Regions from separate parts of the Actinopolymorpha sp. B11F2 genome, predicted to be linked through region 1. Evidence: predicted binding sites of a transcription regulator. Region 1 holds the regulator's gene; each other region holds the start of a gene.
The links. The regulator LexA, encoded in region 1, represses DNA repair genes until DNA is damaged. The targets are predictions, from matches to a motif close to TCGAACANNTGTTCGA.
Positions count from the first base shown of each region.

Region 2: the regulator LexA is predicted to act here: its motif matches at 5,762-5,777, upstream of dinB (DNA polymerase IV).
Region 3: the regulator LexA is predicted to act here: its motif matches at 1,772-1,787, upstream of ruvC (crossover junction endodeoxyribonuclease RuvC).

Region 1 covers NZ_JBEFTX010000001.1:761,633-771,901, forward strand. Annotated here, with positions in the region: gene ABN034_RS03460 (vitamin B12-dependent ribonucleotide reductase) at 1-2,232, opposite strand, end outside; gene nrdR (transcriptional regulator NrdR) at 2,361-2,855, opposite strand; gene ABN034_RS03470 (LysM peptidoglycan-binding domain-containing protein) at 3,205-3,753, opposite strand; gene lexA (transcriptional repressor LexA) at 4,121-4,858, shown strand; gene ABN034_RS03480 (hypothetical protein) at 4,902-5,756, shown strand; gene ABN034_RS03485 (ATP-dependent DNA helicase) at 5,757-8,063, opposite strand; gene ABN034_RS03490 (S9 family peptidase) at 8,125-9,972, shown strand.
Region 2 covers NZ_JBEFTX010000003.1:191,380-201,648, forward strand. Annotated here, with positions in the region: gene ABN034_RS07295 (RNA polymerase sigma factor) at 28-714, shown strand; gene ABN034_RS07300 (hypothetical protein) at 704-1,525, shown strand; gene ABN034_RS07305 (hypothetical protein) at 1,661-2,434, shown strand; gene ABN034_RS07310 (cold-shock protein) at 2,553-2,756, opposite strand; gene ABN034_RS07315 (alpha/beta fold hydrolase) at 3,092-3,937, opposite strand; gene ABN034_RS07320 (enolase C-terminal domain-like protein) at 4,045-5,211, opposite strand; gene ABN034_RS07325 (hypothetical protein) at 5,454-5,678, shown strand; gene dinB (DNA polymerase IV) at 5,920-7,113, shown strand; gene ABN034_RS07335 (GNAT family N-acetyltransferase) at 7,222-7,671, shown strand; gene ABN034_RS07340 (phosphotransferase enzyme family protein) at 7,655-8,650, opposite strand; gene ABN034_RS07345 (threonine/serine exporter family protein) at 8,703-10,208, opposite strand.
Region 3 covers NZ_JBEFTX010000001.1:97,035-107,303, forward strand. Annotated here, with positions in the region: gene ruvB (Holliday junction branch migration DNA helicase RuvB) at 1-386, opposite strand, end outside; gene ruvA (Holliday junction branch migration protein RuvA) at 424-1,062, opposite strand; gene ruvC (crossover junction endodeoxyribonuclease RuvC) at 1,059-1,736, opposite strand; gene ABN034_RS00490 (serine/threonine-protein kinase) at 1,949-3,643, opposite strand; gene ABN034_RS00495 (YebC/PmpR family DNA-binding transcriptional regulator) at 3,748-4,509, opposite strand; gene pdxT (pyridoxal 5'-phosphate synthase glutaminase subunit PdxT) at 4,526-5,134, opposite strand; gene pdxS (pyridoxal 5'-phosphate synthase lyase subunit PdxS) at 5,158-6,123, opposite strand; gene ABN034_RS00510 (hypothetical protein) at 6,222-6,752, opposite strand; gene ABN034_RS00515 (glycosyltransferase family 4 protein) at 6,749-7,879, opposite strand; gene ABN034_RS00520 (phosphatidylinositol mannoside acyltransferase) at 7,876-8,850, opposite strand; gene pgsA (phosphatidylinositol phosphate synthase) at 8,847-9,578, opposite strand; gene ABN034_RS00530 (elongation factor G-like protein EF-G2) at 9,974-10,269, shown strand, end outside.

The sequences.
Region 1 (10,269 bases):
CGTCGTGCGCGACGGGCGGGACTTGGGCAGCCGGCGACGCGTGGGCCGGTACTCGACCACGACCTCCTTCTCCGTAGCCTCTGCCTCGGCCTCCTGGGAGGCCGACTTCTTCTTCGCCCGCGCATCGGAGAGCGGCTGACCGACCTTGCAGTTGTCGCGGTAGATCGCGAGTGCCTTGAGGCCGAGCTTCCAACCCTGGAAGTAGATCTCCTCCACCTCTTCGACCGTCGCCGTCTCGGGCATGTTCACGGTCTTGCTGATGGCGCCACTGACGAACGGTTGCACCGCCGCCATCATCTTCACGTGGCCCATCGGCTTGATCGCCCGAGTGCCCATGGCGCAGTCGAACACTTCGTAGTGTTCCGGCCTGAGTCCCGGTGCATCGATGACGTGGCCGTGCTCGGAGATGTACTCGACGATCGCCTCGACCTGCTCCTGCTGGTAGCCGAGCTTGTCGAGCGCGCGCGGGATCGTGTTGTTGACGATCTGCATCGACCCGCCGCCGACCAGCTTCTTGAACTTCACGAGCGCCAGGTCAGGCTCGACGCCGGTCGTGTCGCAGTCCATCGCCAGACCGATCGTGCCGGTCGGTGCGATCACGCTGGCCTGGGAGTTGCGGTAGCCGTTCTTCTGACCGATCTTCAACGCGCCGTCCCAGGCCGCGCCTGCCGCCTTGAGAACCTCGCGGTCCATCGCGCCGATCGAGCGTACGGCGTCGTTGGCAGCGGCGTGCTTGCGCATGACCCGCTTGTGCGGCTCGGCGTTGCGTGCGTAGCCGTCGTACGGACCGACGATCCCCGCCAGCTCGGCAGACCGCTTGTAGGCGGTGCCCGTCATCAGCGAGGTGATCGCCGCCGCGAGCGCCCGGCCTCCTTCGGAGTCATAGCCGTGCCCGGTGGCCATCAGCAGGGCGCCGAGGTTGGCGTAGCCGATGCCGAGCTGGCGGTAGGCCCGCGTCGTGTCACCGATCGCCTGGGTGGGGAAGTCGGCGAAGCAGATCGAGATGTCCATCGCGGTGATGACGAGCTCGACCGCCTTGACGAAGGTGTCGGTCTCGAAGCGCCCGTCGTCGGTCAGGAACTTCAGCAGGTTGAGCGAGGCGAGGTTGCACGAGGAGTTGTCCAGGTGAAGGTATTCCGAGCATGGGTTGGACGCCGTGATCCGACCGGTCTCGGGGCAGGTGTGCCAGTCGTTGATCGTGTCGTCGTACTGCAGGCCGGGGTCGGCACAACCCCATGCCGCGTCGGAGATCTTGCGGAAGAGCCCCTTGGCGTCGACCTTCTCCAGAACGTCCCCGGTGATCCGGGCCCGCAGGCCGAACGGCGCGCCGTCCTCGACCGCACGCATGAACTCGTCGGAGACCCGGACGGAGTTGTTGGCGTTCTGGTACTGCACCGAGTGGATGTCGGCCCCGCCGAGGTCCATGTCGAAGCCGGCATCGCGGAGGGCACGGATCTTGTCCTCCTCGCGCGCCTTCGTCTCGATGAACTCCTCCACGTCGGGGTGGTCGACGTCGAGGATCACCATCTTCGCCGCGCGCCGGGTCGCCCCGCCGGACTTGATGGTCCCGGCCGAGGCGTCCGCACCGCGCATGAACGACACCGGCCCGGACGCCGTGCCGCCGGAGGAGAGCAGTTCGCGGCTGGCGCGGATGCGGGAGAGGTTCACACCCGAGCCGGAGCCGCCCTTGAAGATCAGGCCCTCTTCCTTGTACCAGTTGAGGATCGAGTCCATCGAGTCGTCGACCGCCAGGATGAAGCAGGCGCTCACCTGCTGCGGCGACGGCGTGCCGACGTTGAACCAGACGGGGCTGTTGAAGCTGAAGTACTGGTGCAGCAGCATCCAGGTGAGCTCATGGTCGAAGATCTCGGCGTCGGCGGGAGACGCGAAGTACCCGTGCTCCTCGCCAGTCCGTCGGTAGGTCTTGACCACCCGGTCGATGAGCTGTTTCAGGCTCTGTTCCCGCTGCGGAGTGTCGACGGCACCCCGAAAGTACTTCGTGGTGACGATCGTCGAGGCGTTCACCGACCAGAAGTCGGGAAACTCCACGCCCTTCTGGCTGAAGACGGTCTCGCCGGTCTTCCAGTTCTGCTGTACGACGTCGCGGCGCTCCCAGGTCACCTCGTCGTAGGGGTGCGAACCGGGCTTCGTGAAGACCCTCGAGATCTTCAGTCCCTTGTTCGTACGTCCCCTCGCCCCCCCGCGGGTTGAGCCGCTCACCGTCTCCGTCATGCTGCCTCTCCTTGGTTCCTTCTGGTGTGTTGGTGTTCCTGGGCCGGACGCTTCCCCTCGCCTGCCCAGGAACGGGTCTGTGGCGAGCCGTCTCCACCTGGTCCCGTTCGGCCGTCGTGGCCCAGCTCCTAGGGGTGGGCGGATTCCCGCTCGGGTGTGGGTTCGGGAACCGTCTCGGCCCGCTCGGCGCGCAGAAGCGCGATCTCGGTCTCGAAGTCGGACAGGCTCGCGAAGCTCCGGTAGACACTTGCGAACCGCATGTAGGCGACCTCGTCGAGTTCCCGCAGCGGCCCGAGGATCGCGAGCCCGACCTCGTGCGAGGGAACTTCGGCCGAACCGCTAGCCCGGATCTCCTCCTCGACGCGCTGTGCGAGGAGCGCGAGGGCATCTTCGTCGACGGGCCGTCCCTTGCACGCCTTGCGCACACCGGCCGCGACCTTGTCCCGACTGAACGGCTCGGTCACTCCGCAGCGCTTCACCACGGCGAGGGTGACCTGTTCGACGGTCGTGAAGCGACGCTCGCACTCAGGGCACTGGCGACGGCGCCGGATCGCGGTGCCGTCGTCGGTCGTACGACTGTCGACGACGCGACTGTCGAGGTGTCGACAGAAAGGGCAGTGCATGACGCGCGCTCCTCGGGGTCCAGGCGGCGGGGTGATCAGATGATCGGGCCCTGCCGTCGAGATCTGCCCGACATGTCCTGGTTCGGGGCCCAGATCGCGCTGTCCCTGGGGATGAGACTGTGGATTCCCTGGGGAGAACCTGTGGGCTTCGAATCACAACCTGTGGACGACTTACAACTCTGTAACTACCACATCTAGGGGTACCGTACGTCGGTCGCCCAGACCCATGCAAGCTTCGGCGCGCCGGCGACACTCCTCTCCCCGCGTCGCTGCAGGTCAGGTGGCGCAAGGCGGGACACAACCCGCGATAGCCGGGCGTGTCGCCGGCCAGACCCTCGGGGCGGCGATGTCAGCTACCGGAACGAACTGGGACCACGAGTGACTGGCCCATCTCCAGGTCACCGGCGCTCGTCAGGCCATTGAGCCGGGAGATCTCCTCGACCGTGGCCCGGATGTCGGCATCAGGATCCACTCGTGCGGCGATCTCCCACAGCGTCTGCCCTGGCGCCACCGTCACCGTCCTGGTCCGGACCGACTGACCACCGTCAGAGCCCGCGTCGGCGGCCGACGCGCCCTGCAACAGGACCACCGAGCCGAGGACGCCGAGCGCGAGGAAGACCAGCGTCATCACCAGAACGGCGACCCGGCCCCGCCGGGTCAGGGTGACCGGCGCCTGCGCGGGCCCACCCGCCACCAGCCCTCGATGACACGCCCGTACCAGCCGCGGCCGTGGACCGCGCCGGGCTCGCGCCGGAGAGCGCTCGGCGGCGCCCCTGCGGGGGACCCCCTCGAGCCGCCCACTGTCCGACAGTGCCTCCGGGAGGTGGGGCGCGCTCGCCCGAGAGGTCCGCCGGGAACGGAACTCGTCGATGTGCACGACTGGCGCACTGCTACTCATGTGCCGACCTCCTACGGCGAGGGAACGAACCTCGACCTTGCTCGACGTCGAACGACTGTTCGATCGAACGTCTGGACGATTTTCTACACCACCCCACCGACAGCCCGCCAGACCGCAGGGTCGAAAATAGGTTCGAGGCCACAGGTTCTCCGGTGGGAGAGGACCAGCCCCGCCCACGTCGGCCAGGCAGACCGTCCCATCGGCCAGGTGGGCGCGAGCGGCGTCCTGCACGGTCCGCGACACGCTCGCGACACGCCGTCGAACAGATGTTTGAAAGTGGATGACGGAGGCCCTACGCTCCTCGATGTGGGCACCCGGCGGGAACCCGGGAGCCCTTCCTGGAAACCCTCGGAAGGAGAACACCGCTATGCCCAAGCGGAAGAAGTCCGATCGCGACTCCTCCACCGCGGCCGTGCGCGAACTGCCCGACGGGCCGCCGGACGCCACCGGCCTCACGCCCAGGCAGCGCCGAATCCTGGAAGTCATCCGCGAGTCGGTCGAAAACCGGGGATATCCACCTGCCATGCGCGAGATCGGCGAGCTCGTCGGTCTGACCTCGTCCTCATCGGTCGCCCACCAGCTCCGCGTCCTCGAGACCAAGGGATTCATCCGGCGCGACCCCAACCGACCCCGCGCGCTCGAGGTCTTGTTCCCCGACACTCACCGCCGGGCCGTCTCGAGTGCCCGGATGACGACGTACGACGAGACCGACAGCGGTGACGCTCATCCCACGCCGGCGTTCGTGCCCGTGGTAGGCCGGATCGCCGCCGGTGGACCGATCCTCGCCGAGCAGGCTGTCGAGGAGATCATGCCGCTCCCCCGTCAGCTGGTAGGCGAGGGTGAGCTGTTTCTGCTCAAGGTCAAGGGCGACTCGATGGTCGAGGCGGCCATCTGCGACGGCGACTGGGTGGTGGTTCGCCAGCAACCCACGGCCGAGCTGGGCGAGATCGTGTCCGCGATGATCGACGGTGAGGCCACCGTCAAGACCTACAGCCGGCGCGGCAAGCAGGTGTGGCTGCTGCCGCACAACCCGGCCTATGAGCCGATTCCTGGAGACGACGCCGTGATCCTCGGTAAGGTCGTCGCGGTCCTGCGGCGCGTCTGACCTGTCAGGGTGCCGCGCACACCACCTGACGACCGGGAGAAGCATGTCAAACTCCACGACGGGGACCGACGCGACGTCAGGAGCTGACCACGCGCGGTCCGCTGTCCCGCACGATCCACCGCCGGCGAAGGAGCCGTTGGCCCCGAACGACGGCAAGAGCCTGGTCGTGGAGGTCGAAGGGATGCGATGGGCACGCATCCCCCTCCAGACCGAACTCTTCGCCCGCGGCGACGACGTGCCGGCCCGCGTGACGGCCTACGTCCGCGACGCCGCGCGCCTCGTCGCGGAGAGTCCCCACTTCAGCGGGGTCTTCGAGGGACCGTGGTACGTCGTGGTGAGCGAGAAGATCGTGGCGATCTCGCAGGGACGGTCCTACTTCACCTGGGAGATCGACCCGGGGCCTGCGGCCAGGGTCCTCTCCCGGCTGGTCCAGCGCACGCCGCACGGCATCGGACTCGGCAGCCCTTGGACGATGCAGCTGGCGATCAACGAGGCGGGCCTTCCCAGGATCCTGGCAGCGGCAGCAGCCAGTGTCGTCGGCAAGGCCGTCCGCCAGCGCGGATGGTTCTACGTCGTGGCCGGGCACCGGGTCAACGCGATCGACGGCCCGACGTCCTATTCGGCGTTCCCGTCCAATGTCTCGGCGAAGCTTCCGCCCAAGGACCCTGGCAAGGTGGCCGCGGCCATCACCGACGCCGTGACTGCCCAGCTCCCCGAGGACATCGCCGGGACGCTGGCGGGCACCGTCGTCATCGACTCCAACGACCTCGGCCGTGACGTGTTGGGACACGACACCGATCGCCGCCCCGGCTTCTTCTGCGAACTGTTCCGGGACAACCCGTTCGGTCAGGGCCGCCAACAGACCCCGATCGCGATCTGCGTACGCATGCCGGACTGATCAGGCGTCGCGGGCGGCGCGCAAACGCTGCAGCGCTCCGACGGCGACGTCGCGGTCGGGCGTGAACCACATCGGTGGCAGTGACGCCCGCAGGAAGCCGCCGTAGCGGGCCGTGACCAGCCGGGGATCGAGCACGGCGACCACCCCGCGGTCGGACGAACGCCGGATCAGCCGGCCGACGCCTTGGGCGAGCAGCAGTGCGGCATGGGTCGCCGCCACCGCCATGAAGCCGTTGCCGCCGGCCTCGTCGACGGCGCGCTGCCGGGCCGAGGCGAGCGGGTCGTCGGGGCGCGGGAACGGAATGCGGTCGATGACCACGAGCTGGCAGGTGTCGCCCGGCACGTCCAGTCCCTGCCAGAGCGACAAGGTGCCGAACAACGACGTCCGCGGCTCGTCCACGAACCGGCGATGCAGCTCCGCCAGCTGCCCCTCGCCCTGGCAGAGCACCTCGAGGCCGAGGCGTTCCCGAACCGCGGCCGCGGCGTCCTGCGCGGCGCGGCGGGACGAGAAGAGGCCGAGTGTCCCGCCGCCCGAGGCCTCCATGAGCTGTGCCAGCTCCTGCAAGGTGCGCTCCGAGATGCCACCACGCCCCGGCGGCGGCAATCGTCGGGCGACATAGAGGATCGCCTGCCGGCCGTAGTCGAACGGCGAACCGACATCGAGCGCACGCCACGGCAAGGGCTCCACGACGTCCGTGCCCGCCGCCGCGGCCGCGTCGGTGGAAGCGCCGCCGGGTTCTGCGATCTCACCGCCTGTGTGACTGCCAGCCGCACGACCTGGGCGGTCACCGCCTGCGCGGTCACCAGCTGGGCGGTCACCAGCTGGGCGGTCACCATCCGGGCGGTCACCTTCTGGGCGGTCACCGCCTGCGCGGTCACCATCCGCGCGGTCACCTTCTGGGCGGTCACGATCGGGCCCGTCACCTGTTGGCTGGTCGCCCGCCGGTTCGTGGCCTTCCGGCGGATCAGGGAGGCGGTCGACCGGTCGCAGGCCCACCGACCGAGCCGCCGCGTCGAAGTCGCCGCCCAGCTTCAACGTCGCCGAGGTGAGGATGCAGGTCCGCTCGGCCATCAGGTGCACCCGCAGAAGGCCCGACACGGACAGCGGCGCCACGCACAGTTCAGGCCCTCCACGCTCGCGTTCGGCCACCCACACGACGTCGTGGGGCGACATCGCCGCGATCCGATCGGCGATGTCACGGACCTGTTCGACGTAGGCCCGTGCCTGGCGGCGTCCCGACTCCTTCTCGGCATCGCCCCCGGGGTCCTTCTTCTCACCCGGGAACGCCGACCACGCCGCACGTGCACTGTCACGGACGAGCGCGACCGCCGTGGCAAGCTCGCCACCCAGGGACTCCACGCGGCCGAGCGACGCCGAGGCGAGGGCAGCGCGCAGGGTCTCGCCCGCGTCCTCCAACGGGTCGGCTTCGCCGCCGTCGCAGAAGGACCGGGCCCGGCGCGCCGCGCGCTGCACCATGCCGGGCGCCAGCTCCGCCGACGCCGTGCTCGTGACCCTGGCGGCCAGCTCGTGCGCCTCGTCGACGATCGCGACGTCGTAGTCGGGCAACACGGGGACGTTCTCCAGGGCGTCGATCGCCAGCAGTGCGTGGTTGGTGACGATCACGTCGGCGGCCAGCGCACGCTCCCGGGCACGCTCGGCGAAGCACTCGTCGCCATAGGGGCAGCGCTGTGCGCCCAGGCACTCCCGCGACGACACCGCCACCTGCGCCCAGGCGCGGTCCTGGTGGGTCGGCGCCGCGTCGCGGTCGCCGTTGCCCCCGGTCTGTGCCTCGTTCTTCGCCCAGTTCCGCAACGTCAGGACCTGCCGGCCGAGCGGCCCCGTGTCGACTCTCTCGACCAGCGCTCCCTGCTCGTCGGGTACGCCGTCACGAACCCGGTGCAGACAGGCGTAGTTGTGCCGTCCCTTCAAAATGGCGTACGACGGTCGCCGGCCGAGCCTCTTCTCGATCGCATCCACCAGCTGGGGAAGGTCACGGCCGACCAGCTGCGCCTGCAGCGCCAGCGTGGCCGTCGCCACCACGACCGGGCGGCGCTCGCCCCCACCCGGATGCAGGAACGCCGGAACGAGATAGGCGAGGGACTTCCCCGTACCCGTTCCGGCCTGCACGACCAGGTGTTCACCACGCTCCATCGCGCGCGTCACGGCCTCAGCCATGACCACCTGTCCGGGCCGCTCGGTGCCGGCGAGCGCGGTCACAGCGTCCTGGAGCAACTCACGCACACGGGGATCCGGCCGGTCCGACGTCGATGGCGGGGCGTCGCGGGAATCCCGCGCTGGTTCGGCCATCCCGCGAGGTTATACCGCCCGGGTTCCCCGCCGACGGCCCCTCATGTGGTGGGATTTGCTCATGACCTACGACGCCGTACCGCTGATCCCCCGCGCGGTCCTGTTCGGCAATCCGACGTACGCCACCCCCACCGTCTCCCCCGACGGCACCCGGCTGGGCTACCTCGCTCCTGACGAGGGCGTGCTCAACGTGTGGGTCGGCCCGGTCGACGAACCGGACCAGGCGACGCCAGTGACGCGTGATCGCGGCCGCGGGATCCGGGTCTTCGGCTTCTGCCACGACGACCGGACGTTGTACTACCTGCAGGACGAGGGCGGCGACGAGAACTGGCGCCTGCACCTGCTCGACCTGGAGTCCGGCGCCGAGCGGTGTGTGACGCCGTACGACAACGTGCAGGTGCGGGTCCTCGGCCACAACCGCTGGCACCCGACCACGATGCTGCTCGCCATCAACAGGGACAGGCCGGAACTCCATGACGTCTACCGCCTGGACCTCACCAATGGCGAACTGGAGAAGATCCGGGACAATCCCGGCTACGTCGGCTGGCTCGCCGACACAGATCTCACTATCCAGGGTGCGGCCTCGGTGACCGAGGACGGCGGTGTGGTGTTCTTCCTCGCCGACGAGGATGGCGAGTTCCATTCCTGGCTGGAGGTTCCGGCCGACGACGCCAACACCACCAGCCCGGTCGGGTTCTCCCGCGACGGCACCACGCTTTACCTCGTCTCCTCTCTCGGCGCCAACGCGGCCCGGCTGGTGAGCGTCGACCTCGCAACGGGCAAGGAGACTGAGCTCGCCGCCGATTCCGCGTACGACGTGGACGGAGTGGAGTTCGACCCGGAGACCCGCGTGCCGCAGGCCGTGATCTTCGACAAGGATCGCAAGTCCTGGACGTTTCTGGACGAGGCGTACGGCCAGGCCGTCGAACAACTCCGGAGCTCCCTCGGCATCGACGGCGAACTCGGCATCAACCGCACCGAACGCGACGACCGGCTCTGGATGGTGTCGGTCATGCCGTCCGACGGCCCGGTCCGCTTCTACCTCTACGACCGGTCGACGGGCGGCCTCCGGTTCCTGTTCGCGCACAAGCCGGACCTCGGCGGGTACGCCCTCGCGCCCATGGAGCCGTTCGCCTTCACCGCGCGCGACGGCCTTGAGATCCACGGCTACGTGACGTTCCCGCCCGACGTCGAACGCGAGCACCTTCCCGCGGTGCTCAACGTCCACGGCGGTCCATGGGCGCGTGACGCCTGGGGCTACAACGCCGAAGCGCAATGGCTCGCCAACCGCGGCTACGCATGTGTGCAGGTCAACTTCCGCGGGTCGACGGGCTACGGCAAGGCGTTCGGGAACGCCGCCGACAAGCAGTGGGGCCGCACGATGCACACCGACCTGCTCGACGCCATCGAACACCTCGGCGGACAGGGGTACATCGACCCGAACCGGATCGGGATCATGGGCGGTTCCTACGGCGGGTATGCCGCACTGGCGGGTGCCGCCTTCACACCCGACGTGTTCCGCTGTGCGGTCGACCTGTGCGGCCCGTCCAACCTCCTGACTTTGCTGGCCGCGGTCCCGCCGTACTGGAAGCCGATGGTCGCGATGATGTACGCCAAGGTCGGCGACCCCGAGACCGAGAAGGACATGCTCTGGGAACGCTCCCCACTGTCCCGGGTCGAGGACATCTCGATCCCGGTCCTGGTGGCGCAGGGTGCGAACGACCCGCGGGTCAAACAGGCCGAAGCGGAGCAGATCGTGGAGGCCCTGAAGAGCAAGGGCGTTCCGCACGAATACCTTCTCTTCCCGGACGAAGGGCACGGCCTGGCGCGGCCGGAGAACCGCGAGGTCTACTACGCGGCAGCCGAGCGGTTCCTGGCCGAGCACCTGGGCGGGCGTGCGGAGGGCTGAGCCAGCCTCCCAGCGCGTGGTCCCGGCTGCGGACCCACTACGCCACTTCGGCCGCCGGACCGCCATCCAGCCGTCCGTGCGACGCCCACCACGCGACACCGCCTGCCCGACCGCCATGTGTCCGCCCGCGCGACGCCCACCACGCGACACCGCCTGCCCGACCGCCATGTGTCCGCCCGCGCGACGCCCACCACCCCCCCGGCTGCCTGTCCGCCGTGCCACCAGGCACGAGGCCGGGCGCCGAGCGGTTGGACTTGAAAACCCGGTAAGAAACTGATCGCACAAGCGGCGCGACTT
Region 2 (10,269 bases), on a different contig from region 1:
ACCGATCCCGCGGAGGCCGCCGAGCAGGTGGTCATCGCCCGCGTACGTTCCGGCGACCGGGAGGCGTACGCGGACCTCGTACGCCGTCATTCGGCGATCGCCCACCGGACCGCCGTGCTGCTGGGCGCGGGATCCGACGCGGACGACGTCGTGCAGATCGCGTTCGTCAAGGCCTATCGGGCGCTGGGCGGTTTCCGCGCCGGTTCGGCGTTCCGCCCCTGGCTCCTGCGGATCGTCGCGAACGAGACGAGAAACGCGGTACGCGCGGCGAAGCGGCGCCGGGACGCGACGCTGCGTTCGGTGGAGGGTCTGGACGATGCGGCTCCAGATCCGGCGAGCGACGTGCTGTCCAGCGAACGCCGGGCGACACTCCTCGCCGCCGTAAGAGAGCTGCCGGATCCGCAGCGCCGCGCGGTGGTCTGCCGGTATCTCCTGGAGCTCGATGAGGAGGAGACATCCACGGTGCTCGGTTGGCCGCGCGGGACGGTGAAGTCCCGGCTGCATCGCGCGCTGGGTCGCCTGCGTACCCGCCTGACCGAGACCAACGATCCGCGGCCGGCCGCCGTGACCGCCGTGACCGCCGTGACCCCCACCGAAGCCGCAGAGCCGCGGCATGCCGCCGGTCCGGACCGTCAGGCGCCGGAAGCATCGTTGGTGGACGCGCCGTCGACGGAGACGTACGACGATGCGAAGGAGGCCGGCCATGGGACCTGACCTCCCGCCAAGCGGCCGGCTTCCGGCCGATGAACTCGGCGGGCGACCCGGCGACGGGTTGGCCGACGACCTTCGCGTCCTCGGTCGTACGATCCACACTCCCGCACCGGACGGCGACGCCCTCGCCGCTGCCGTCATGGAACGGCTGGCGGCAGAACCCGCCCCGACCGGCCACCGGGGTCGGCTGCGGGCCTGGGCAGCGGCCTGGACGGAGCCGATCCGGGCGGTCCTGCGCGAGCCCCGACGCGTGGCCGTCGTCGCCGCCACCGCACTGGTGGTGGCGCTCGCGCTGACGCCGCCCGTACGCGCGACCGTGGCGGAGTGGTTCGGTTTCGGCGTGGTCGTTCGCCCCGGACCACGGGTCCCCTCGGCGCCGCCGCCGCCGTCTGCCACGGGATCGCTCACCATGAAAGACGCGGCGCGGCTGGTGCGGTTCATCCCTGTCGTGCCCCGCGCGCTCGGTACACCGGACAAGGTCGACGTCGCTTCGGACGGCCGGCTGCTGTCGCTCAGCTGGAGCAGTTCCGGCGGCACACGGCGCCTGGACGAGTTCGAGGGGCAGTTGGCGCCGATGTTCGTCAAGTCGGTCAGCAGGGGCGAAGCGGAGTACGTCGACCTGGACGGGCGTACCGCACTGTGGTTCCCCACGCCACACGAGGTCGCACTCATCGACGAGGCGGGAGCAGAACGCACCGAGTCGGCGCGTCCCGCGGGTCCCACGCTGGTGTGGGAGTCGAGCGGTGTCACCCTCCGCCTCGAGGGCGTGGCCGACAAGCGGCGCGCGATCGAGATCGCCCGGTCAGCGTCCTGAACGCGAGCCGTGCCGCGAGCGGCGTCACGGTGAATGGCGCCGCGGGCCTGGGCGATGCGGGATCCGGGAACGCGGGGACGGGGAGCGGTGTAGCACTGGCGTCTGACCACGCCGCGGTCATCGAAGGAGCCACTCATGTCCCGCTCCACGTACGCATCCACACACCCTGTCCGTCGCGCGCGCGGCCTGGTCCTCGCTCTGGTGGGCGCGATGGTGGGCCTTCTCGCACTCGGGCCGGGGACGGCACACGCTGGCGGACCGACGAGCGTCCTCGTCGTCTCGCCGCAGAAGGGCGTCACGGCATCGGCGTACCACTCCGACGACGAGTACGCGCTCCTGACCCGCGCACTCGACGAGAGTCCCGTCGCGCAGAAGGGCGCACCTGTCGATCAGGTCCTGGACCCGGGTGGTTCACAGATCAACGTCACCTGGCTCATGCACGACATCTCCATCTGGCGGCTGGACCGCATCCTGGTCGATACCGAGAAGGGAGTGTGGATCAACACCCGGGAAGCGTGGGAAGGCGACCTGGTTGACCTGGACGGGGCCGGGGTGTGGCACCGTTCGCCGGATCCGGAGGGGCTTCTCGCGCTGCTGGGAAGCTGGGGGATGCTCGACGGGACGGCAAGCCTCCCGGTCGAGTCCGTCCCCCAACCGGCCGACGAGGCTGCCGCCGACGAGGTTGCCAGTCCGGCTAACCCCGGCGGTGCCAGGAACGAGAACGTGAACGGACTCAACGTGCCGAGCGGTACCCGCGACAGTGGCGTGCTCGGCATGTGGTGGCTCGCGCTTCCGGCACTCCTCCTGGGCGCACTCGGCGGAGCGCTCGGCAGGCCGGCTGCGAGTCGTCTTGTCCGCAGGGCACAGGCCCGCGCCTTCGGACCGCGCCAGCACCTGATCGATGCGTGACGTCGCCGACGGTGGAGGGCCGCAAACCGTCACCGCACGAAACCCCCTTCGACCGCTGGCATGAAAAACCGCGCCCTCACCAGCTGGCAAGGGCGCGGTCTTCGCGGTCGTCAGGTGCTCAGACGAGGCGGATGTTCTCCGCCTGGGGGCCCTTCTGGCCCTGCGCGACGTCGAACTCCACCTTCTGGCCCTCGGCCAGCTCACGGAAGCCCTGGGCCTGGATGTTGGAGTAGTGGGCAAAGACGTCGGCGCCGCCGCCGTCCGGCTCGATGAAGCCGAAGCCCTTGTCACCGTTGAACCACTTCACTGTGCCTGTCGCCATCGCTGTCTCCTTCAGGGTGGCAGTGCCGGCTTCGCACGGTGCGAGCCGGTGTCGCTGCGTTGTTCGACCCTCCGGAGAAAGGTCCGGATAAACAGAAATGCGCCCGTTGGTGAGTAACCAGCAGGCGCACACAAACGTTCATGGGAACCACAACTGCAACTTGTGCCCACCGTAGCACGCTACGAGTTGGCGTCTCGCCGAACGGGTCAGATCCGCGCGGCGTCGCGCCGGCGCGGGCGGCGCCGCGGGACCGTCCGAAAGTCAACGAGCGCCCGGGCGTGTCGTTTCGTCGGACAGTGAATCCGGGTCGGTCGGAGCAAGCGAAACCCGTTCGCCTACGTCGCCAGGCCGGCCAGGATCGCGGCCGTGTCCTCCGGGTGGACGAGGAACCGAACGTGGCTGCTGTCGAGGGAGTGCACGTCGAACTGGTTGTCCGGCGTCAGTGCGTCCGCCTCGGCGATGAAGCGGTCCTGGAGACCGATCGGTATGGCGGCATCGCGGGTGAGTCGGATGTACGTACGCCGAACGCGGCCCCAGGTGTCAGCCTGCGCACGCGCGTCGTCCCCACCGACGTCGAGATTCTCATCCGGCTCCAGCGTGTTGAGGTAGGCGAGGAACTCGGCCCCGGTGCAGTCGTCCGCGAGCACGGCCTTCAGTCTGGCCAGCTTGTCGGGGTCGGCCATCCGGAAACTCTGCCGGATCACGCCGAGTTTCCTCGGATCCCCGACGAGAGCCGTGTTGGTCTCGTTGAGACTCGGTGGTCCGTGCTCGGGGGTTGATGCGTAGTCCATCGGCGCCAGGTCGACGCAGCACCAGGCAGAGACGTAGACGATCCGGTCGATCAGGGCCGGAACCGTATTGCCGACGCCGGTCAGCGTGAGGCCGCCGCGGCTGTGTCCGACCAGGATGACTGGCCCGTGCTCGGCGGCGCGGCGTACGACCTCGCAGACGTGCTCCACGTTGTCGGCGAGGGTGACCCCACTGAGTGTCGTCGGCGCCGCGGCCAGGGCGGCGAGGTCCTGCGGCGCCTGGTAGGCGGGCGAGAACGCGGCCTGGAAACCATGGCCGGGCAGGTCGACGGCGAGCGAGCGGTGCCCGCGCAGTGCGAGCTCGCGTTGCATCGGTGCCCAGCTGAACGAATTGCCGAACGCGCCGTGCACCAGGACGAAAGTCGGTTCCATGCAGGACAGTCTGGCAACCGCACGCGCGGCGCCTTCCGCGCAGGTGGTGCGGGTACGCACCCGAGGTGAGCAGCCTGCGATGCGCACCTCGCCGGCCGCAGGCATTGCTACAACGTACGGATGTCGTCGATGCGCGACTCGTCGAACGCGATGCCGAATCCCGGCTCCGGCCCGAGCGTGATCCGGCCGTCCACCGGCGTGGGAATCGCCTGTTCGAAGTGGAGTTTGAACGGCATGAACTCCAGCAGGTACTCGACTCTCGGGCAGATGCTCGGCGGCTGGCTTGCCACGCCGTGCAGCGCCGCCCGGATGCCATGACCGTGCGGGATGACCGGCACGCCGTGCAGCGATCCGACGGTGCAGATGCGGACGAGCTCGGACACCCCGCCACACCATTCGGGGTCGGACTGCAGGATCGAGACGGCTTCGGCCGCGAGGTAGCGCTGCGCCTCCCACCTGCCGTAGAGGTGCTCGCCGGCGGAGATGGGGACCTCGGACTCCCGGTTGAGGGTCGCCGTCGCCTCCAGCTGGTCGGGTGGCAGCGGCTCCTCGAGCCAGTACGGACGGAACTGCCCGGCCCGGCGCAGCCATTCCCGTGCGTACGGCAGGTTCCAACTCATGAACGCGTCGAACATCAGCTCCACGTCCTCGCCCACGGCCGTACGCAGTCGGCGGGCGAGGTCGACGTTGGCCGCCATGCCGGAGGGCCCGTCACCAGGGCCGTAGGCGAAGAACCACTTCTGGTGCGCGAACCCGGCGTCGGCCAGCGCTCGGGCCCGGTCCTCGGCGGCGCCCTCGTCGAGCGACGTGCCGAGGGTACTGGCGTAGGCCTCGACGGTCGCGGCCCGCGGTCCGCCGAGGAGTTCGTAGACGGGAACGCCGTGCAGCCGGCCGGCAAGGTCCCACAGGGCGTTGTCGACCGCGCTGATCGCCATCATCGGGTAGCTCGACCGCGAGTGCCGGTCACGGCGGTTCATCTGGTCCCACACGATCGCGATCGCGCGCGGGTCCTTGCCGATGAGGAAGTCGCGCAGCTCGTTGGTCACGACGGTGGATGCCGGCCGGTCGACGGGTCCGTAGAGACCGAGGTGGTCGCCGGCGCGGATCTGGAGGTAGTCGGCCTCCTGGACGCCCGGGTCGGCCGAGCGGCTCTGCCACCGAGACGTCGGCGCGTGCTGGGGGTAGTGCGCGAGGGGCCTGCTCTGCCGGTACCACGAAGGCCGCTCGGGTGCCGGGCCGCGCAGTCGCAGGATCTCCACCGCGGTGATCTTCATTCGACGCCCGCCTCCTCACTCCAGCGAGCGACAGAGGCGCCGCACGCTTCTGGCCGGTCGACCCTACGCCGACGCTGGTGGACCAGGTCTCGCAGCGCGAGCCAACCGCAGAGAATCTTTACTCTTTGCTTTCGGTCAGGGACTTGACGTGATCGACTTCTCGGTCGACGCTACGGGGCAGGGATGGGCCCGGCGGCTTTGAGACGCACCGCCGTCAAGCCACGCGGGCTACAGGAGCATCGATGAGCGAGACACCGGTGTACGACCAGCTGATTGCCGAGAGGCTCGGTCGCGGGCCGACTGAGTTCGAGGGTCACGACCAGTGGGACGAGTCCGACGAGGCGACAGAGGCGTACGCCCGCGGCGTGGCCGAGGCCGAGGCGACGTGGGAGCAGTTCTGGGGGCGGAAGACCACCGTGCTGGCGCGGACGCCCGCGCCCTACCGCGAACGCCAGCGCGCCGGCTGAGGTCGTACGCGCGACCATCGGGGAGCGAGGGCCCCATCCGCCTGGCGCGGAGATGAACCGGCACGTCCTAGGGTGGGGCCGGTGCGCCCACGTCTTCGACATGCGGTCCGCGCGCTCATCGTCGACGACGAGCAGCGCATCCTGTTGTGCCGGTTCGATCTGAGCCGGCAAGGGATCGTCGCCTGGACATGTGTAGCGAATCGCTGGCGCGACTGTCGGCGGGGGATGCGAACATGTGTTCGTGGCGAGTGGTGAGGCGACCATCCTGCATGCCGACCTCGACGCGTTCTACGCCTCGGTCGAGCAGCGGGACGACCCACGCCTGCGCGGCCGGCCGGTCATCGTGGGCGGGGGCGTGGTGCTCGCCGCAAGCTACGAAGCCAAGGCCTATGGCGTACGCACGGCGATGGGTGGGGCGCAGGCGCGGTGGCTGTGCCCCCGGGCGATCGTCGTCTCGCCCCGGATGTCGGCGTACTCCGACGCCAGCAAGGCGGTCTTCGAGGTCTTCCGGCACACGACGCCGCTGGTGGAGGGGCTGTCGATCGACGAGGCATTCCTCGACGTCGGCGGGTTGCGGCGGATCTCGGGGACGCCCGTCGAGATCGCGCGGCAACTCCGCCACGACGTTCTCGCCCAGGTGGGTCTGCCCATCACGGTCGGGGTCGCGCGCACCAAGTTCCTCGCCAAGGTCGCGAGTGGGGTGGCGAAGCCCGACGGGCTGCTCGTCGTCCCTCCCGATGGTGAGCTCGACTTCCTGCATCCCCTGCCGGTGCAGCGGCTCTGGGGGGTCGGGCCCGTGACCGCCCGCAAGCTGCACGACCGGGGGATCACGCATGTCGGTGAGGTCGCCCAGCTCGCGGAGCGGACGCTGGTGGCGATGCTCGGCCAGGCGGCGGGCCGGCATCTCCACGCACTGGCCCACAACCGCGACCCGCGACCGGTCCAGGTCGGTCGGCGGCGGCGTTCGATCGGCTCACAGCGGGCGCTCGGCCGCTCGCCCAAGTCGTCCGCGGCCATCGACGCGGCGCTCGTCGGCCTGGTCGATCGGGTCACCCGCCGGCTGCGGGCGGCTGGCCGGCTCGGGCGGACCGTCGTACTCCGGCTGCGCTTCGACGACTACACGCGCGCCACCCGGTCACACACGCTGCCCCGGCCGACCGCGCACACGCAGACGATCCTGGCGACGGCGCGAGGGTTGCTCACCGCGGCCGGACCGCTGATCGAGCGCAAGGGCCTCACTCTCGTCGGGATCGCCATCGCGAACCTCGACGACGACGCCGCGATCCAGCTGGAGCTGCCGTTCGATCGCCAGAGCGGCACAGCGCTCGACGCCGCGCTCGACAACGTGCGGGATCGGTTCGGCACGGGCGCCGTCACCCGCGCGGTGCTCCTCGGCCGCGACCAGGGCCTGTCGGTGCCGATGCTCCCCGATTGACGTGGCGCGCACTCCTGAGCGGAGGGTCCCCCACAGGAACGACCGTTGGAGGAAGGTGCCCCTCATCCAGGAGCGGCTCGGTTGCGGATTCCGGGTTAGCATCCGCGCATGACACAGACCGGACCTGAGAAGATCCGGATCGTTCGGCTGGGCCCGGAAGACGTCGCCGAGGTGATGGCGGCCGCCGCGTGTTTCGATCAGCAGCCGCGGCCAGACGCCGCCGAGCGGTTCCTGCGTACGCCCGATCATCATCTGTTGGTTGCCTACGTCGAAGGCGAGCCGGTCGGGATGGTCACTGGCGTGGAGATGACGCACCCGGACAAGGGAACCGAGATGTTCCTCTACGAGCTGGGCGTCGTCGAGGGTTTCCGCAACCGGGGAATCGGTCGGGCGTTGGTCCGCCGGCTGGCCGATCTCGCGACCGAGCATGGGTGCTACGGCATGTGGGTTCTTACCGACGACGACAATCCGGCCGCCATCCGTGCCTACACAGCGGCTGGTGGCAAGCTCGGCGGCCAGCCCCGCGGGATCGACTGGACGTTCAGCCCTCCCACCTGAACGAACCGAGGGCTCTGCGTACCCGGTCCAGGGCGCGCTGGCTGAGCCGTTCGGGTGCCACCTCGTGGCCGGCCCAGTGGGCCGCTCCGAGCCAGTCGCCGACATCCCAGAGCTCGCGACAGGCGGCGAAGGCCGGCATGGCCCGCTGTTCGGCCTCGCTCCACGCCCGCACGGACGCATAGCCGGCGGCGATCGCGGGCCATGCCTCCCGCTTCGCGTCCGAGGAGTCCTGGCGGGGGTAGAAGTTCGTCAGGTCGTACGCCCGCCACCCGAAGCCGCAGTGGTCGAAGTCGAACACCACGAACTCGCCGGCGGAGGTGAGGTGGATGTTCCCACCGTAGAGGTCGCCATGGATCAGGCCGTACGCATGCTCCGGAAGGTCGAGCCGGGTGATGTACGCCCTCAGGCGTTCGGTGAGTGTGCACAGCTCGGCGTAGCTGGCCTGCTGGTGGGGACCGACGTGCTCGGCGATGGCGGTGACGGCCATGTCGACGAGGCGCTCGAGGTCGAGGTGGTATCGATGCCTTGGTGACCCGAACCCGTCCATGGCAACGTGGAGCCGGGCGATCCCGGTGCCGAGGGCGCGTGCGCGTTCGATGTCGAGCGAGCCGTCCTCGCCGGGGGGTCCGCCGGGCGCGAACGTGAACAGCGCGAAGTGCCGCTCACCTTCAGGTGCCTCGAGCTCGCCGAGCAGGTCGCCGCGGCGACGCGGGTACGGATGGGACACCGGGCATCCGGCACTCGCCAGATAGTTCAGGAGTTCCAGTTCGAAGAGCAGATCGTCCGCCGACCGCACCCAGTACTTGTCGCGCGAGTAGATCCGAAGAATCCGGCGCTCGCCGGCGCTGTCGGCCAGCAGGTAGGTGTCGTTGAATCCCCGGCGCAGCAGCCTCGCCACCACGGGTCCGGCAACGTCGTACTCCCGCTCGACCAGTCGTGCCAGATCGTCGGGGTGCAGGAGTGAGCTGACCACGCGCACGTCATGGAGCGTAACGCCCGTGCACGACAGAACGCTGCCCGTGCCCGTCGGGTCAGCCCTGTCCGTCCGGCGGCGTACGACCGGGACGACTGTGTGACAGTCGCACGACCTGACGGTTGCGGCGGATCCGCAGCGGGCCGACGAGACGCGGTCCGGCATAGCGGCGTTCCCACCGCGGGAGGCGACGCCGTAACGGCTGACCCAGGAACTCGCCGAAGATGACACCCGCCGCCAGTGCCAGGGAGTCGGTCGCCGCGATGAGCAGATGGGAGATGCCGAGGAAGCTGTTCCCTTGTGTGAGTTGGAGCATCGCGGTGTAGATCGTCAGGCCGGGCAGCATCGGAACGATGGCCGGCAAGACCACCGCGAGGGCCGGCAGCCGGCGGCGCGAAGCGACGGCGTAGCCGCACACACCGATGCCGACCGCCACCACCGCCCGGGTGGTCGACGGTGAGGAGAGCAGGTGGTCCAGGCCCAGGAACGCCGCGTACCCAGAGCCTCCGAGCAGGAAGATGGCCGGAACCAGCCGCAGCGGTACGTACAATCCCACCGCCATGGCGCCGGCGACCACGCCGGCCGAAAGGAACCGGTGCGGTAGTCCCAACAGGGTGAACGGCGGCGGCGGCTGGACCGGCATGACGATTCCCACCTGCCTGGCGACGATCAGCGCGACCGCCAGACCACCGATGATTCCCGCGGAAAGCAGCAGGACCTCCATCGTCCGCGCGGCTGCGGTCACCATGAAGCCGGTAAGTGCGTCCTGGACAGCCGCCAACAACGCGAGTCCGGGCATCAGAACGACCACGCACCCGGCAACGACCAGCGGCGGCTGTACCGGAAGGCCGACAGCTGTCAGACCTGCGGCGACCGAGGTGACGATCGCGGCACCGGCGAAGGTCACGTAGAAGTCGGGCACGTGGCGGTGAGCCAGCCGCCGGCCGATCCGGTCGATGAGAACGGTCGTGCAGAAGGTCACCATCACCAGCAGGAGCCCACCGCCCAACTGGACGGCGACGGCGCTCGCGAGCGCGCCCCACGCGACCGTGACACCCCAACGCGGATAGCGTTTCGGCGCCCCTTCGATGACCCGGAGTCGTTGGTACGCAGCGGTCGGGGCCAGTTCGCCTTCGGTGAGGGCGAGGACCATCTGGTGGAGTTCGACCAGCCGGTTGTGGTCCACCGCCCGGGCGCGCACGATCCGCAGATCCGTCACAGGTGCATCGGCGTCACCGACGGCGATGGACACCAGAACCTGCGTGTACGTGACGGAAGCCTCCACGTCGCGCAGCCCGATCGCCGCCGCGGACGCGAGGACCGATGCCTCGACGTCGACCGAACCCGCGCCGCTGCGGAGCAGGAGTTCACCCAGCCGGAGCAGAAAGTCGAGGGCTGGCGGCAACGCGGGCGGCTCGTCCGGCCCGTCGGCGTCCCCGGTCGTACGAATGAGGTACGGCGAACGCTTCGGCAACTGCGAGACGGTCGGTTCGTCCCGGTGGAGCAGGGCGTCGATGGCGCGGTGTAGACGGTTCCGTAGTCGGCGGCGTTCGAGGTTGCTCACGATGGTCGCCCCTGCTGCAGCAGCGCATCTCCTGCGACCAGGATCCACTGTCCGGCCGTTC
Region 3 (10,269 bases), 660 kb from region 1:
ATCTCGTCGAGGAACAGCACCTCGCCCTCGGCAAGGGAGGACAGGATGGCGGCGAGGTCGCCGGCGTGCTGGATCGCGGGCCCGCTGGTGATCCGGAGCGGCGCGCTGAGCTCGGCCGCGATGATCATCGCCAAGGTCGTCTTCCCCAGCCCTGGTGGGCCCGAGAGCAGCACGTGGTCCGGTGGCCGGCCGCGACTGCGTGCGGCTTCCAACACCAGCCCCAGCTGGTCCTTGACCCGGGACTGCCCGATCAGCTCCTCGAGCGTGCGCGGCCGGAGCGCGGCTTCGACCGTCGTCTCGTCGACGCGGGCGTCCGCTTCGACGAGAGAGCGCCCACCTGGACGCTCGCCGCCCACGTGATCGCCGTTGTCGGCGTACGAGGTCATCGATCAGCTCCCCGGCAGAGGCTTTTCCCACGGCATGTCATGCCCGGGAGAGCGTACGAAGGGCGGCGCGGAGCAGGCTCGCCACCTCCGGCGCCGCGCCTGTCTCGGCCTGTTCCTGCGCCAGGGGTTCCACCGCGTCGAGTGCGGTCTCTGCCTCCCGCGTCGACCAGCCAAGGCCGAGCAGTGCACCGCGTACCTGGACCCGCCATGCGGCGGTGCCGCCGGCGGCGGTCGGCACGGGAGTTCCGTTCGCCGCGACACCCGTACCGGCAGTGGGTGCGCCGAGACGGTCCTTGAGCTCCAACACGATGCGCTGGGCCCCCTTCTTGCCGATCCCGGGAACCTTGGTCAGCGCCACCAGATCCTCGCGGGCGACCGCGCGACGCAGGTCGTCGGGCCGGTGCACGGCGAGCATGGCCTGCGCGAGCCTTGGCCCCACACCGCTGGCGGTCTGCAGGAGCTCGAAGACCATGCGTTCGTCGTCGTCGGCGAAGCCGTAGAGCGTGAGCGACTCCTCCCGGACGACCAGACTGGTCGGGACGCTCGCGGTCGCGTCCACCCGCAGGTCGGCCAGCGTGCCCGGTGTCGCACGGATCTCTATCCCGATGCCGCCGACATCGACGACGGCGGAGTCGAGTCCGACAGATGCGACCTTGCCTCGTACGAATGCGATCATCGAGGACCCTTCCGGTGCGGCTCGCCGGCACCTTCGGCGGACTGTGTGGGCTGAACGGTCTTCGTGGACACGGCAGCGGCAGTGTGCCAGCGGGCGCCGACAGCCTCCCGCGCGGCGACGACCGGCGGGCGGCCACGACCCACCGGGCCGCGGCGGTTCTGGCTCCGCCCCGCCGCGGCCTGCCGGGCGGCCTCGATCCGGGCGGCGGCAGGGCCACGCCACAGGTGGCAGATCGCGAGCGCCAGGGCATCGGCCGCGTCGGCCGGGCGGGGCTTGGCGGGAAGGGACAGGATCCGGGTCACCATGTGGGTTACCTGTTCCTTACCGGCGCGGCCGTTGCCGGTGACCGCCGCCTTCACCTCGCTGGGCGTGTGGAGGGCCACCGGGATGCCACGTCGCGCCGCCGCGGTCAGGATGACGCCACTCACCTGGGCAGTGCCCATCACCGTGCGGACGTTGTGCTGGCTGAAGACCCGTTCGAGCGCCACGGCATCGGGTGTGTGCTCGTCGAGCCAGCTGGCGACCACGCGCTCGACCTCGAGCAGCCGGCCGCCCAGGGCGAGGTCGGGATGGGTCCGCACGACATCGACCGCCAGCAGGCCCAGCCGGCGTGGGTGCTCGCTCTCCACCAGTCCGAGGCCGCAGCGGGTGAGGCCGGGATCGATTCCGAGCACGCGCACTGGTCCTGGACCCTCCGCCTCACCTGCCGCCGAACGTCTGTTCGGGAGGCTATCGGGCCCGCGGCCACGAGGACGTGGCGACGCGCCGGCCGGCCCCGGATCCGCGGGCGACGCCGGCGGGCCCCGGATCCGCGGGTGACGCCGGCAGGCTCAGGATCCGCGGGTGACGCCGGCGGGCTCAGGATCGGCGGGTGGCGCCGGCGGGCTCAGCCAGGCCAGTCGAGCCGGGGCAGCGGCCCCTGTTCCAACGGCCACCACTGGATGAGTTCGGTACTGGCAACCGTGGCGAGGACCAGAGCCAAGACCGCGAGCACCGCCCCGGCCACGACGGAAACCCAGCGGCGACGGAGTACGGCGGAGAGGATCCGCTGGCTCCCATGCTGGACGCCCTCACCTTCGACACCCCACCAGGCCAGCGCCGCGACGACGAGCCCGATGCCACCGGCCACCAGGTCCCAGCGGGGCGTGATCGCACCCGCGTAGAAGAACAGGACCACGACGCCGACGAGGATGCCCGCACCGGTGACGGCAATCGGCAGGGTCAGCGCAGTGACCAGAACCGAACGCACGAAGTGCCACGGAAGCGCGGCGCCGACCGCCACCGAGTCGAGTCCGCGACGCCCCCTGGTCGAGCGCCGCCGCCGGAGGAAGCGGGCCGACCGGTCGACCGTACGGCTGACCACCAGCCAGCCGGTCAACGCCCCGGCCGCAATGAGTGGCACGACGGCGGCCAGGGTCGCGAGGACGGCGAACGCGAGCGTGGTCACGACCCGGTGGGGTCTGACCGGCCCGTGATAGACCGGCCAGGAGGGTTCGGGGGTGCGTTCCTCGGTGTCGGCGGCCTCGCCGTCGTCGGTGTACGGCTCTGCCGAGTCGGCGCCGGAGTCGTACCTGTCGTCGTACCCGTCGTATCCGTCGGCGTGGTCATCGCCCGCGGGCGCGTACCTGTCGTCGGTGTAGGCGTCGAGCGGAGGGGCTTCGGACGCGGCGCCGGTCATGGGTGTGGTCGATCCGTTGCCCAGGTGCGTGTCGGGGATGCCTGAAGCCGGTGCCTGCGACAGAGCGACGGTCCGGTCCGGCGGCGGCTCGCCGGTCTCGAGCCAGCGCAGGAGTGTCGGTGCGCTGGGACGCTCGGCAGGGTCCTTGGCGAAACAGAGTTCGAGAACCGGAAACAGCCAGTCTGGGCAGCCGTCGAGGTCCGGACCTTCGTGCAGGACTCGATAGGCCACCGCCTCCAGTGGCCCCTTGCCGAACGGTGAGCGTCCAGTCGCGGCGTAGGCCACGGTCGCGGCCCAGGAGTGGATGTCCGCGGCCGCCGTGATCTCGGAACCGTGCAGGATCTCCGGCGCGACATAGCCGGGGGTTCCGTAGACCAGACCAGGCACGGTCATGCGGGTGTCGTCGGCGATCTGCGCGATGCCGAAGTCGATGACGACCGCGATTCCGTCATCGAGGAGGACGTTGCCGGGCTTGAGGTCCCGGTGGACGACATCGGCGCCGTGGATCGAGCAGAGCGCGTCGGCGAGGTCACCGGCGAGGTCGGCGAGGTCGGCTCCGTCGAGCGGTCCGTCCCGCTCCACCACCTCGTGCAGGGGTGGTCCGGCGACGAAGTCGGTGACGAGGTACGGCGTGGCAGCCGCGACGTCGGCGTCGAGGACCTGGGCGACGTGGCGGCCCCGGACGCGTGCGAGCACCTGCGCCTCGCGGGCGAACCGCGCCCGCGACTCGCTGTCGCCGGCAACGTGCGGGCGGAGCAGCTTGATCGCGACGACCCGCCCGTCGGTGTCGGTGGCGCGATGGACGACGCCCATCCCGCCCTCGCCGATCCGTTCACGCAGCAGGTAGCCGTCGAGCCGCGTGAACTCGACAGTGGACGCGTCGTCGGTCAGGTCCCGCTGCACGCAAACACGGTAACCGGCCCGCGACGGCTATGTCCGGCGCACGCCACGCCACGCTGATGGCGAGTCGCCAATGCCCGAGTCCGGCGAACCACGCGAACCCGTCGCTAGCCGACCTTCTCCATGATGTCGTCGGACACGTCGAAGTTGGCGTAGACGTTCTGCACGTCGTCGCAGTCCTCGAGCGCCTCGACGAGCCGGAACACCTTGGGCGCGGTGTCCTCGTCGAGCGGAACGGTCACACTCGGGACAAAGCTCGCTTCGGCGGATTCGTAGTCGATACCGGCGTCCTGCAGGGCCGTGCGGACCGCCACCAGGTCCGACGGCTCGGAGATCACCTCGAACGCCTCGCCGAGGTCGTTGACCTCCTCGGCACCGGCGTCGAGCACGGCGAGGAGTACGTCGTCCTCGGTGAGCGCCTTGCCGTCCTGTTCACGCGGGAGGACGATGACGCCGCGCCGGCTGAACATGTACGACACACTGCCCGCGTCGGCCATCGAGCCGCCGTTGCGCGTGGTGGCGGTGCGGACCTCGCCCGCCGCCCGGTTGCGGTTGTCGGTGAGGCACTCGATCAGGATGGCGACGCCGGCGGGTCCGTACCCTTCGTACATGATCGTCTGATAGTCGGCACCGCCGCCCTCCAGACCCGAGCCACGCTTGACCGCACGGTCGATGTTGTCGTTGGGGACCGAGGACTTCTTGGCCTTCTGGATGGCGTCGAAGAGGGTCGGGTTGCCGGCCGGATCGCCGCCGCCGACCCTCGCTGCGACCTCGACGTTCTTGATCAGCTTCGCGAAGAGCTTGCCCCGCTTGGCGTCGATCACGGCCTTCTTGTGCTTCGTGGTTGCCCACTTGGAATGACCGGACATGGCGGGTAGGCCTCCTTCACGCCGAAGACGCGGTGGTCAGCTCGACAAAGTATCGGTGGACGCGGTCGTCGCCGGTCAGCTCCGGATGGAAGGCCGTCGCGAGCAGGTGACCCTGGCGGACCGCGACGATCCTACCCAGGGCGGGGCCGGAGGCGACCCGGGCGAGTACCTGGCAGCTCGGGCCGACGCTCTCGACCCAGGGCGCGCGGATGAACACGGCATGGAACGCACCGTCCAGATCTGCGAACTCCACGTCCGCCTCGAACGAGTCGACCTGCCGGCCGAAGGCGTTCCTTCGTACGGTCATGTCGATCCCGCCGACGGTCTCCTGGCCGGGCGCGCCGTCGCGGATCCGGTCGGCGAGCAGGATCATGCCCGCGCAGGTGCCGAAGACCGGCATGCCCGCAGCGATCCGCTTGCGCAGCGGCTCCAGCAGCTCGAACGTCGCCGCCAGCTTGATCATCGTGGTCGACTCGCCGCCCGGGATGACGAGCCCGTCCACGGCCAGGAGCTCCTGGGGACGGCGTACGTCGACGGTCTCCGCGCCGTGCGCCGAGAGGATCCGATGGTGCTCGCGGACATCGCCCTGGAGGGCGAAGACGCCGATGACCGGTGTGCTGACCACTCGTCAACCCTACGGGGCGGAGGTCACCAGCCCCGGGTCGCGAGGCGGGCGCTCTCGGGCAGTTCCGCGACGTTGATGCCCACCATCGCCTCGCCGAGGCCCCGGGACACCTTGGCGATCACGTCGGGGTCGTCGTAGAAGGTCGTCGCCTGCACGATGGCCGCGGCGCGCTTGGCCGGGTCACCGGACTTGAAGATTCCGGAGCCGACGAAGACACCCTCGGCGCCGAGCTGGCGCATCATCGCCGCGTCGGCCGGCGTGGCGATCCCGCCCGCGGTGAAGAGGACGACCGGCAGCTTGCCGAGGCCAGCTACCTCCTTGACCAGTTCGTACGGTGCCCGCAGGTCCTTCGCCGCGGCGAAGAGCTCCTCCTCGCCGAGGGTCGTGAGCCGGCGGATCTCGCCGCGGATCTGGCGCATGTGCCGGGTGGCCTCGACCACGTTGCCGGTGCCGGCCTCACCCTTGGAGCGGATCATCGCCGCGCCTTCGGACAGCCGCCGCAACGCCTCGCCAAGGTTGGTGGCGCCGCAGACGAACGGCACGGTGAACGCCCACTTGTCGATGTGGTGCGTCTCGTCGGCCGGGGTGAGCACCTCGGACTCGTCGATGTAGTCGACGCCGATCGCCTGGAGCAACTGGGCCTCGACGAAATGCCCGATCCGTGCCTTGGCCATGACCGGGATGGAAACGGCGCTCACGATCCCGTCGATCATGTCGGGGTCGCTCATCCGGGCCACGCCCCCCTGTGCGCGGATGTCGGCCGGTACGCGTTCGAGGGCCATGACGGCCACCGCCCCTGCGTCTTCGGCGATCTTGGCCTGCTCGGGGGTGACGACGTCCATGATCACGCCGCCCTTGAGCATCTCCGCCATGCCACGTTTGACCCGGGCCGTTCCGGTGACCGGACCGTGGCCGTTGCCGGCGGGTGCGCCGGGGCCTGTGGCGTCGCTGGTCGTCGGGGTGGGCGGGGGGAACTGGGATTCGGTCACGGTCTACCTCGAAGCTGGAAAGCGGTACGAACGGCACCCCCATCGTAGAGCCCCGACTGGCACCATGTTCCATAGCCAGTTCGAGCCGAGTGGCTTCCTCAGACCGGGAGGCCAGCGGGGGCGGTCGTGTCCAACTCGACGGTTTCGGGCATGGCCGCCCGCCCGGCGAGCCGGAACCATCGGACCCGCCAGCGGCTGCGGAGCGCCCGAGTGGTCGCCACGGTGTCGTTGTGAAAACGGCGGGCCATATCCACCCGCCGGCACGCCGCGCCCAGCTCCGCCAGCAACTCCCCCGCGCCGGGCTGTCCGGCGAGCTCGCGGGTGCCCTCGGACTCCGGGAACGCCGCGACGAGCGCTTTGGAAAGGTCCGACTCCCGCGCCTCACGGTCCTCCTCCCCGCTCGCGCGGGCGCGGTGCGCGGCGTCGGCCACCAGCAGCGAGGTCGCCGGATCGAGCATCCCCGAGGTGGCGACCTCCAGCGCGACGGCCGAACGGCGGAACAGCTGCGCGTCCAGGGCCGCCCGAGCGGCGTCGAGTCGGGTGTGCAGCCGGTCGACGCGGCCAGCGGTCCAGGAGAGGTAGACCCCGATGACCGCGACGACGATGACGGCGACGTACGGCCAGTTCATCGCGCCTCGCTCACGCCGGCAGGACCCTCCGCGACCATTTCGTACACGGCGAGGATCTCCTTCGCGACACTGCTCCAGTCGTAGCGGCGGACCGCGAGCCGGGCGGCGGCCCGCAGCCGGTCCCGCTCGGCCGCGTCGCCCAGCAGCGTAAGGGCCTCCCTCGCGAGGGCAGGGGCGTCACCCACGTCGAAGAGCCGGCCCAGGTCCCCGCCCTCGACCACCAGGCGGAACGCGTCGAGATCGCTGGCGAGCACGGGTGCGCCCGCGGCCATGGCCTCCACCAGGACGATGCCGAACGACTCGCCGCCGGTCTGCGGCGCTACGTAGACGTCGGAGCTGGCGAACATCTCCGCCTTCTCGGGGTCGTCGACCATGCCGAGGAACGTCACCGCGTCCCGGCACTCGGGCGGGAGCGTCCCCCGAGCTTCGTCGACATCACCGCGGCCGGCGACGAGCAAGCGCACGCCCGGTCGTTCGCGCCAGATTGCCGGGAACGCCCGGAGCAGGACGGCAAGTCCCTTACGGGGTTCGTCCAGCCGGCCCAGGAACGACAACGTGCCGTCGCCGCCTGCCCGCCAGGACGCGCGCGGCCGGGCAGCGGCGAACCGCTCGACGAACAACCCGTTCGGGATCACCACCGGCTCTCCGCCGAGGTGCTGGACGAGGGTGGCCCTTGCCGGCTCGCTCACCGCGATCCGCGCGCTGATCTTCTCCAGTGCCGGACGCAGGATCGACGAGGCGGCACTCATGACCCGCGACCGGGGCATCGCCGTGTGGAACGTCCCGACGATCGGGCCGGTCGCCGCCCACAGGGCGAGCAGCGACAGTGACGGCGTGGCCGGCTCGTGGATGTGGAGAACGTCGAACTCGCCGTCGCGGATCCAGCGCCTGACCCGTGCCGCCGAGAGCGGCCCGAACGCCAGCCGGGCCACCGAGCCGTTGTAGGGCACCGGCACGGCCCGCCCGGCCGGTACGACGTAGGCCGGGACAGGCGTGTCGTCGTCGGCCGGAGCGAGCACCGACACCTGGTGTCCCATCTCGATGAGCACCTCGGCGAGGTCGCGCACATGGTTCTGGACCCCGCCGGGGACGTCGAGGGAGTAGGGGCAGACGATCCCGACCCTCACCTCGCTGCCCGGTCCCCCGCGAGCGCGGCTTGGTGGTCGCGGGTGAGGTCGGCGATCCAGAGCCGCTGCAGCATGTGCCAGTCCTCCGGATGCTCGGCGATGCCGGCCGCGAACGTGTCGGCGATCTGCTGGGTGAGCGTACGGATCGCCTGCCGGGACCCGGCCGGCTTCTCCAGTGCGTCGTGGAAGTGGATGTGCATCCGAGGTCCGTCGTACCACAGGGTCACCGGGATGAGGACGGCACCGGTACGCACGGCGAGGGCGGCAGGTCCGGCGGGCATCCTGGTCTGCTCCCCGAAAAAGCTCACCTCGACACCTCGCGTGGACAGGTCGCGGTCAGCGACCAGGACCACGAGGCCGCCGTCCCGCAGGCGTTCGGTGAGCCCCTGCATGGGGTCGGGACCACCCGTCGCGGGGAGCACCTCGATGCCGAGCGCCGCCCGGTAGGCGACGAACCGGTCGAACAACCGCTCGGGCCGTACCCGTTCGGCGACTGTCGTCATCCGCGTTCCATGCGTACTCGCCCAGGCCCCGGCGAAGTCCCAGTTGCCCATGTGCGGCAGGGCGGCCACCACGCCCCGGCCACTGTGGACGGCGGTCCAGAAGGCCTCGCCTCCGTGCGTGACGACCGACTGGCGGATGTCGTCGGGACGCATGTCGGGCAGCCGGAACGCCTCACACCAGTACCGGAAGTACGACCGCATGCCGGCGCGGGTCAGCGCCCGCAACTCCGCCTCACCCGCGTCGGGCCGGACGCGGGCGAGGTTGCGCTGGAGCTGGCGTACGCCCCGGGTACGCCGCAGCCAGGCCAGGTCGGCCAGGAGCCGCAGCAGCCCGAAGGCCGCCGGCCCGGGTAGGCGGCGCAACACGGCCCAACCGACGGAGTAGGCGAAGCTGACCACGTGGTCGGTGTGGCGGACCAATCCGCCGCGTCCCCTGGTGTGATCCGCTGCCCGCCCGGCCACCCTCACCGGCTCTCCCGCTCAGACGGCTCGGACGGCCCTATGGACGGACCCGCGGACGGGCCAGAGGGCGGTCCGGAGGGAGGTTCGGCCGCTGGCGGTCCACCCGACTCGGCGGGCGGGCCGGCGGCAGCCTCGTCCTCCCGAACCTGCCGGCGTACGGCGACGACCCGCTGGATCACGGTCACCGTGCTCGCCACCGCGAGGATGCCCAGCACCAGGGGCAGCAGCAGCGGGACGCCCAGGCCGGACAGCCCGGTCGCCACCAGGACCGCGACCAGCCGGTCCGCCCGCTCGGCGATGCCGACGTCGGCCTTGAGCCCCAGACTCTCGGCCCGGGCCTTGGCGTAGGACGTCACGCTGCCCATCACCAGGTCGTACAACGCCAGGCAGGCGAACACGTAGCTCTCTCCGCCGCCGGCGTACCAGAGGGCGAGCCCGCCGAAGACCGCGGCGTCGCCCACCCGGTCCAGAGTGGAGTCGAGGAAGGCACCCCACTTCGACGAGCGGTTGGACATCCGCGCCATCAGGCCGTCGACCATGTCGGAGAACACGAACGCCGTGACGACGACCGTCCCCCAGAAGAGCTCACCCCGCGGGTAGAAGCCCAGGGCGCCCACACACACGCCGAGGGTGCCGACAAGGGTGACGATGTCGGGCCCGATTCCTACTCGGAGGAAAAGGCGCGCCACGGGCGTCAGCAGTCGTGTCCAGAACTGGTGGAACCGTCGCAACATGAGGTGATCGCCGCTCTTCGGGGCTCGGCTCGTCGCCGTGATGCTACTGGAGCACCAGGACGGCACCGGACGGATGGTCATCCCTCCGGCGTGCCGCAGGGCCCAGGGTGAACAGGCCGGGCAGCCAACCCGGTCGCGAATCTGGTCGTTCGGGAGCCCGGCGCGAGACGTTCATCCGGCGGGCCAGTTCCGTCAACACGCGCGAAGTACTTGTGCCGCGGTCAGGCCTGGGTGAATGGTGGATAGTCAGATGTCAGGGCGCCGCCCGCTCGAACCACCTGCAGTGAGGTGGCCTTCGGTGGCGTAGCGCCGCCGAGGTCAGAAGTCAACACCCTCGGCGGCCGACTGTCCGGGCGCGTCCGGCTTTCGCTTGCGCGCGCAAGGAGGCGACGCCCATGGCTGAAAAGCACCCGACCCCCGGTGGAGCGGCCGTCACGGCACCCACGGCCGACCGGCCCGATGTCGTCCGCAACATCGCCCTGGTCGGCCCATCCGGATCCGGAAAGACCACGCTCGTGGAGGCGTTGCTCGCGACGACCGGCACGATCGCCCGGGCGGGACGCGTGGAGGACGGCGCGACGGTCAGCGACTTCGACGAAGTCGAGCACCGCCAGCAGCGCTCCATCGGCTTGTCGCTCTCCCCTCTGACGCACGGGGGAATCAAGGTCAACCTGCTCGATACACCTGGTTA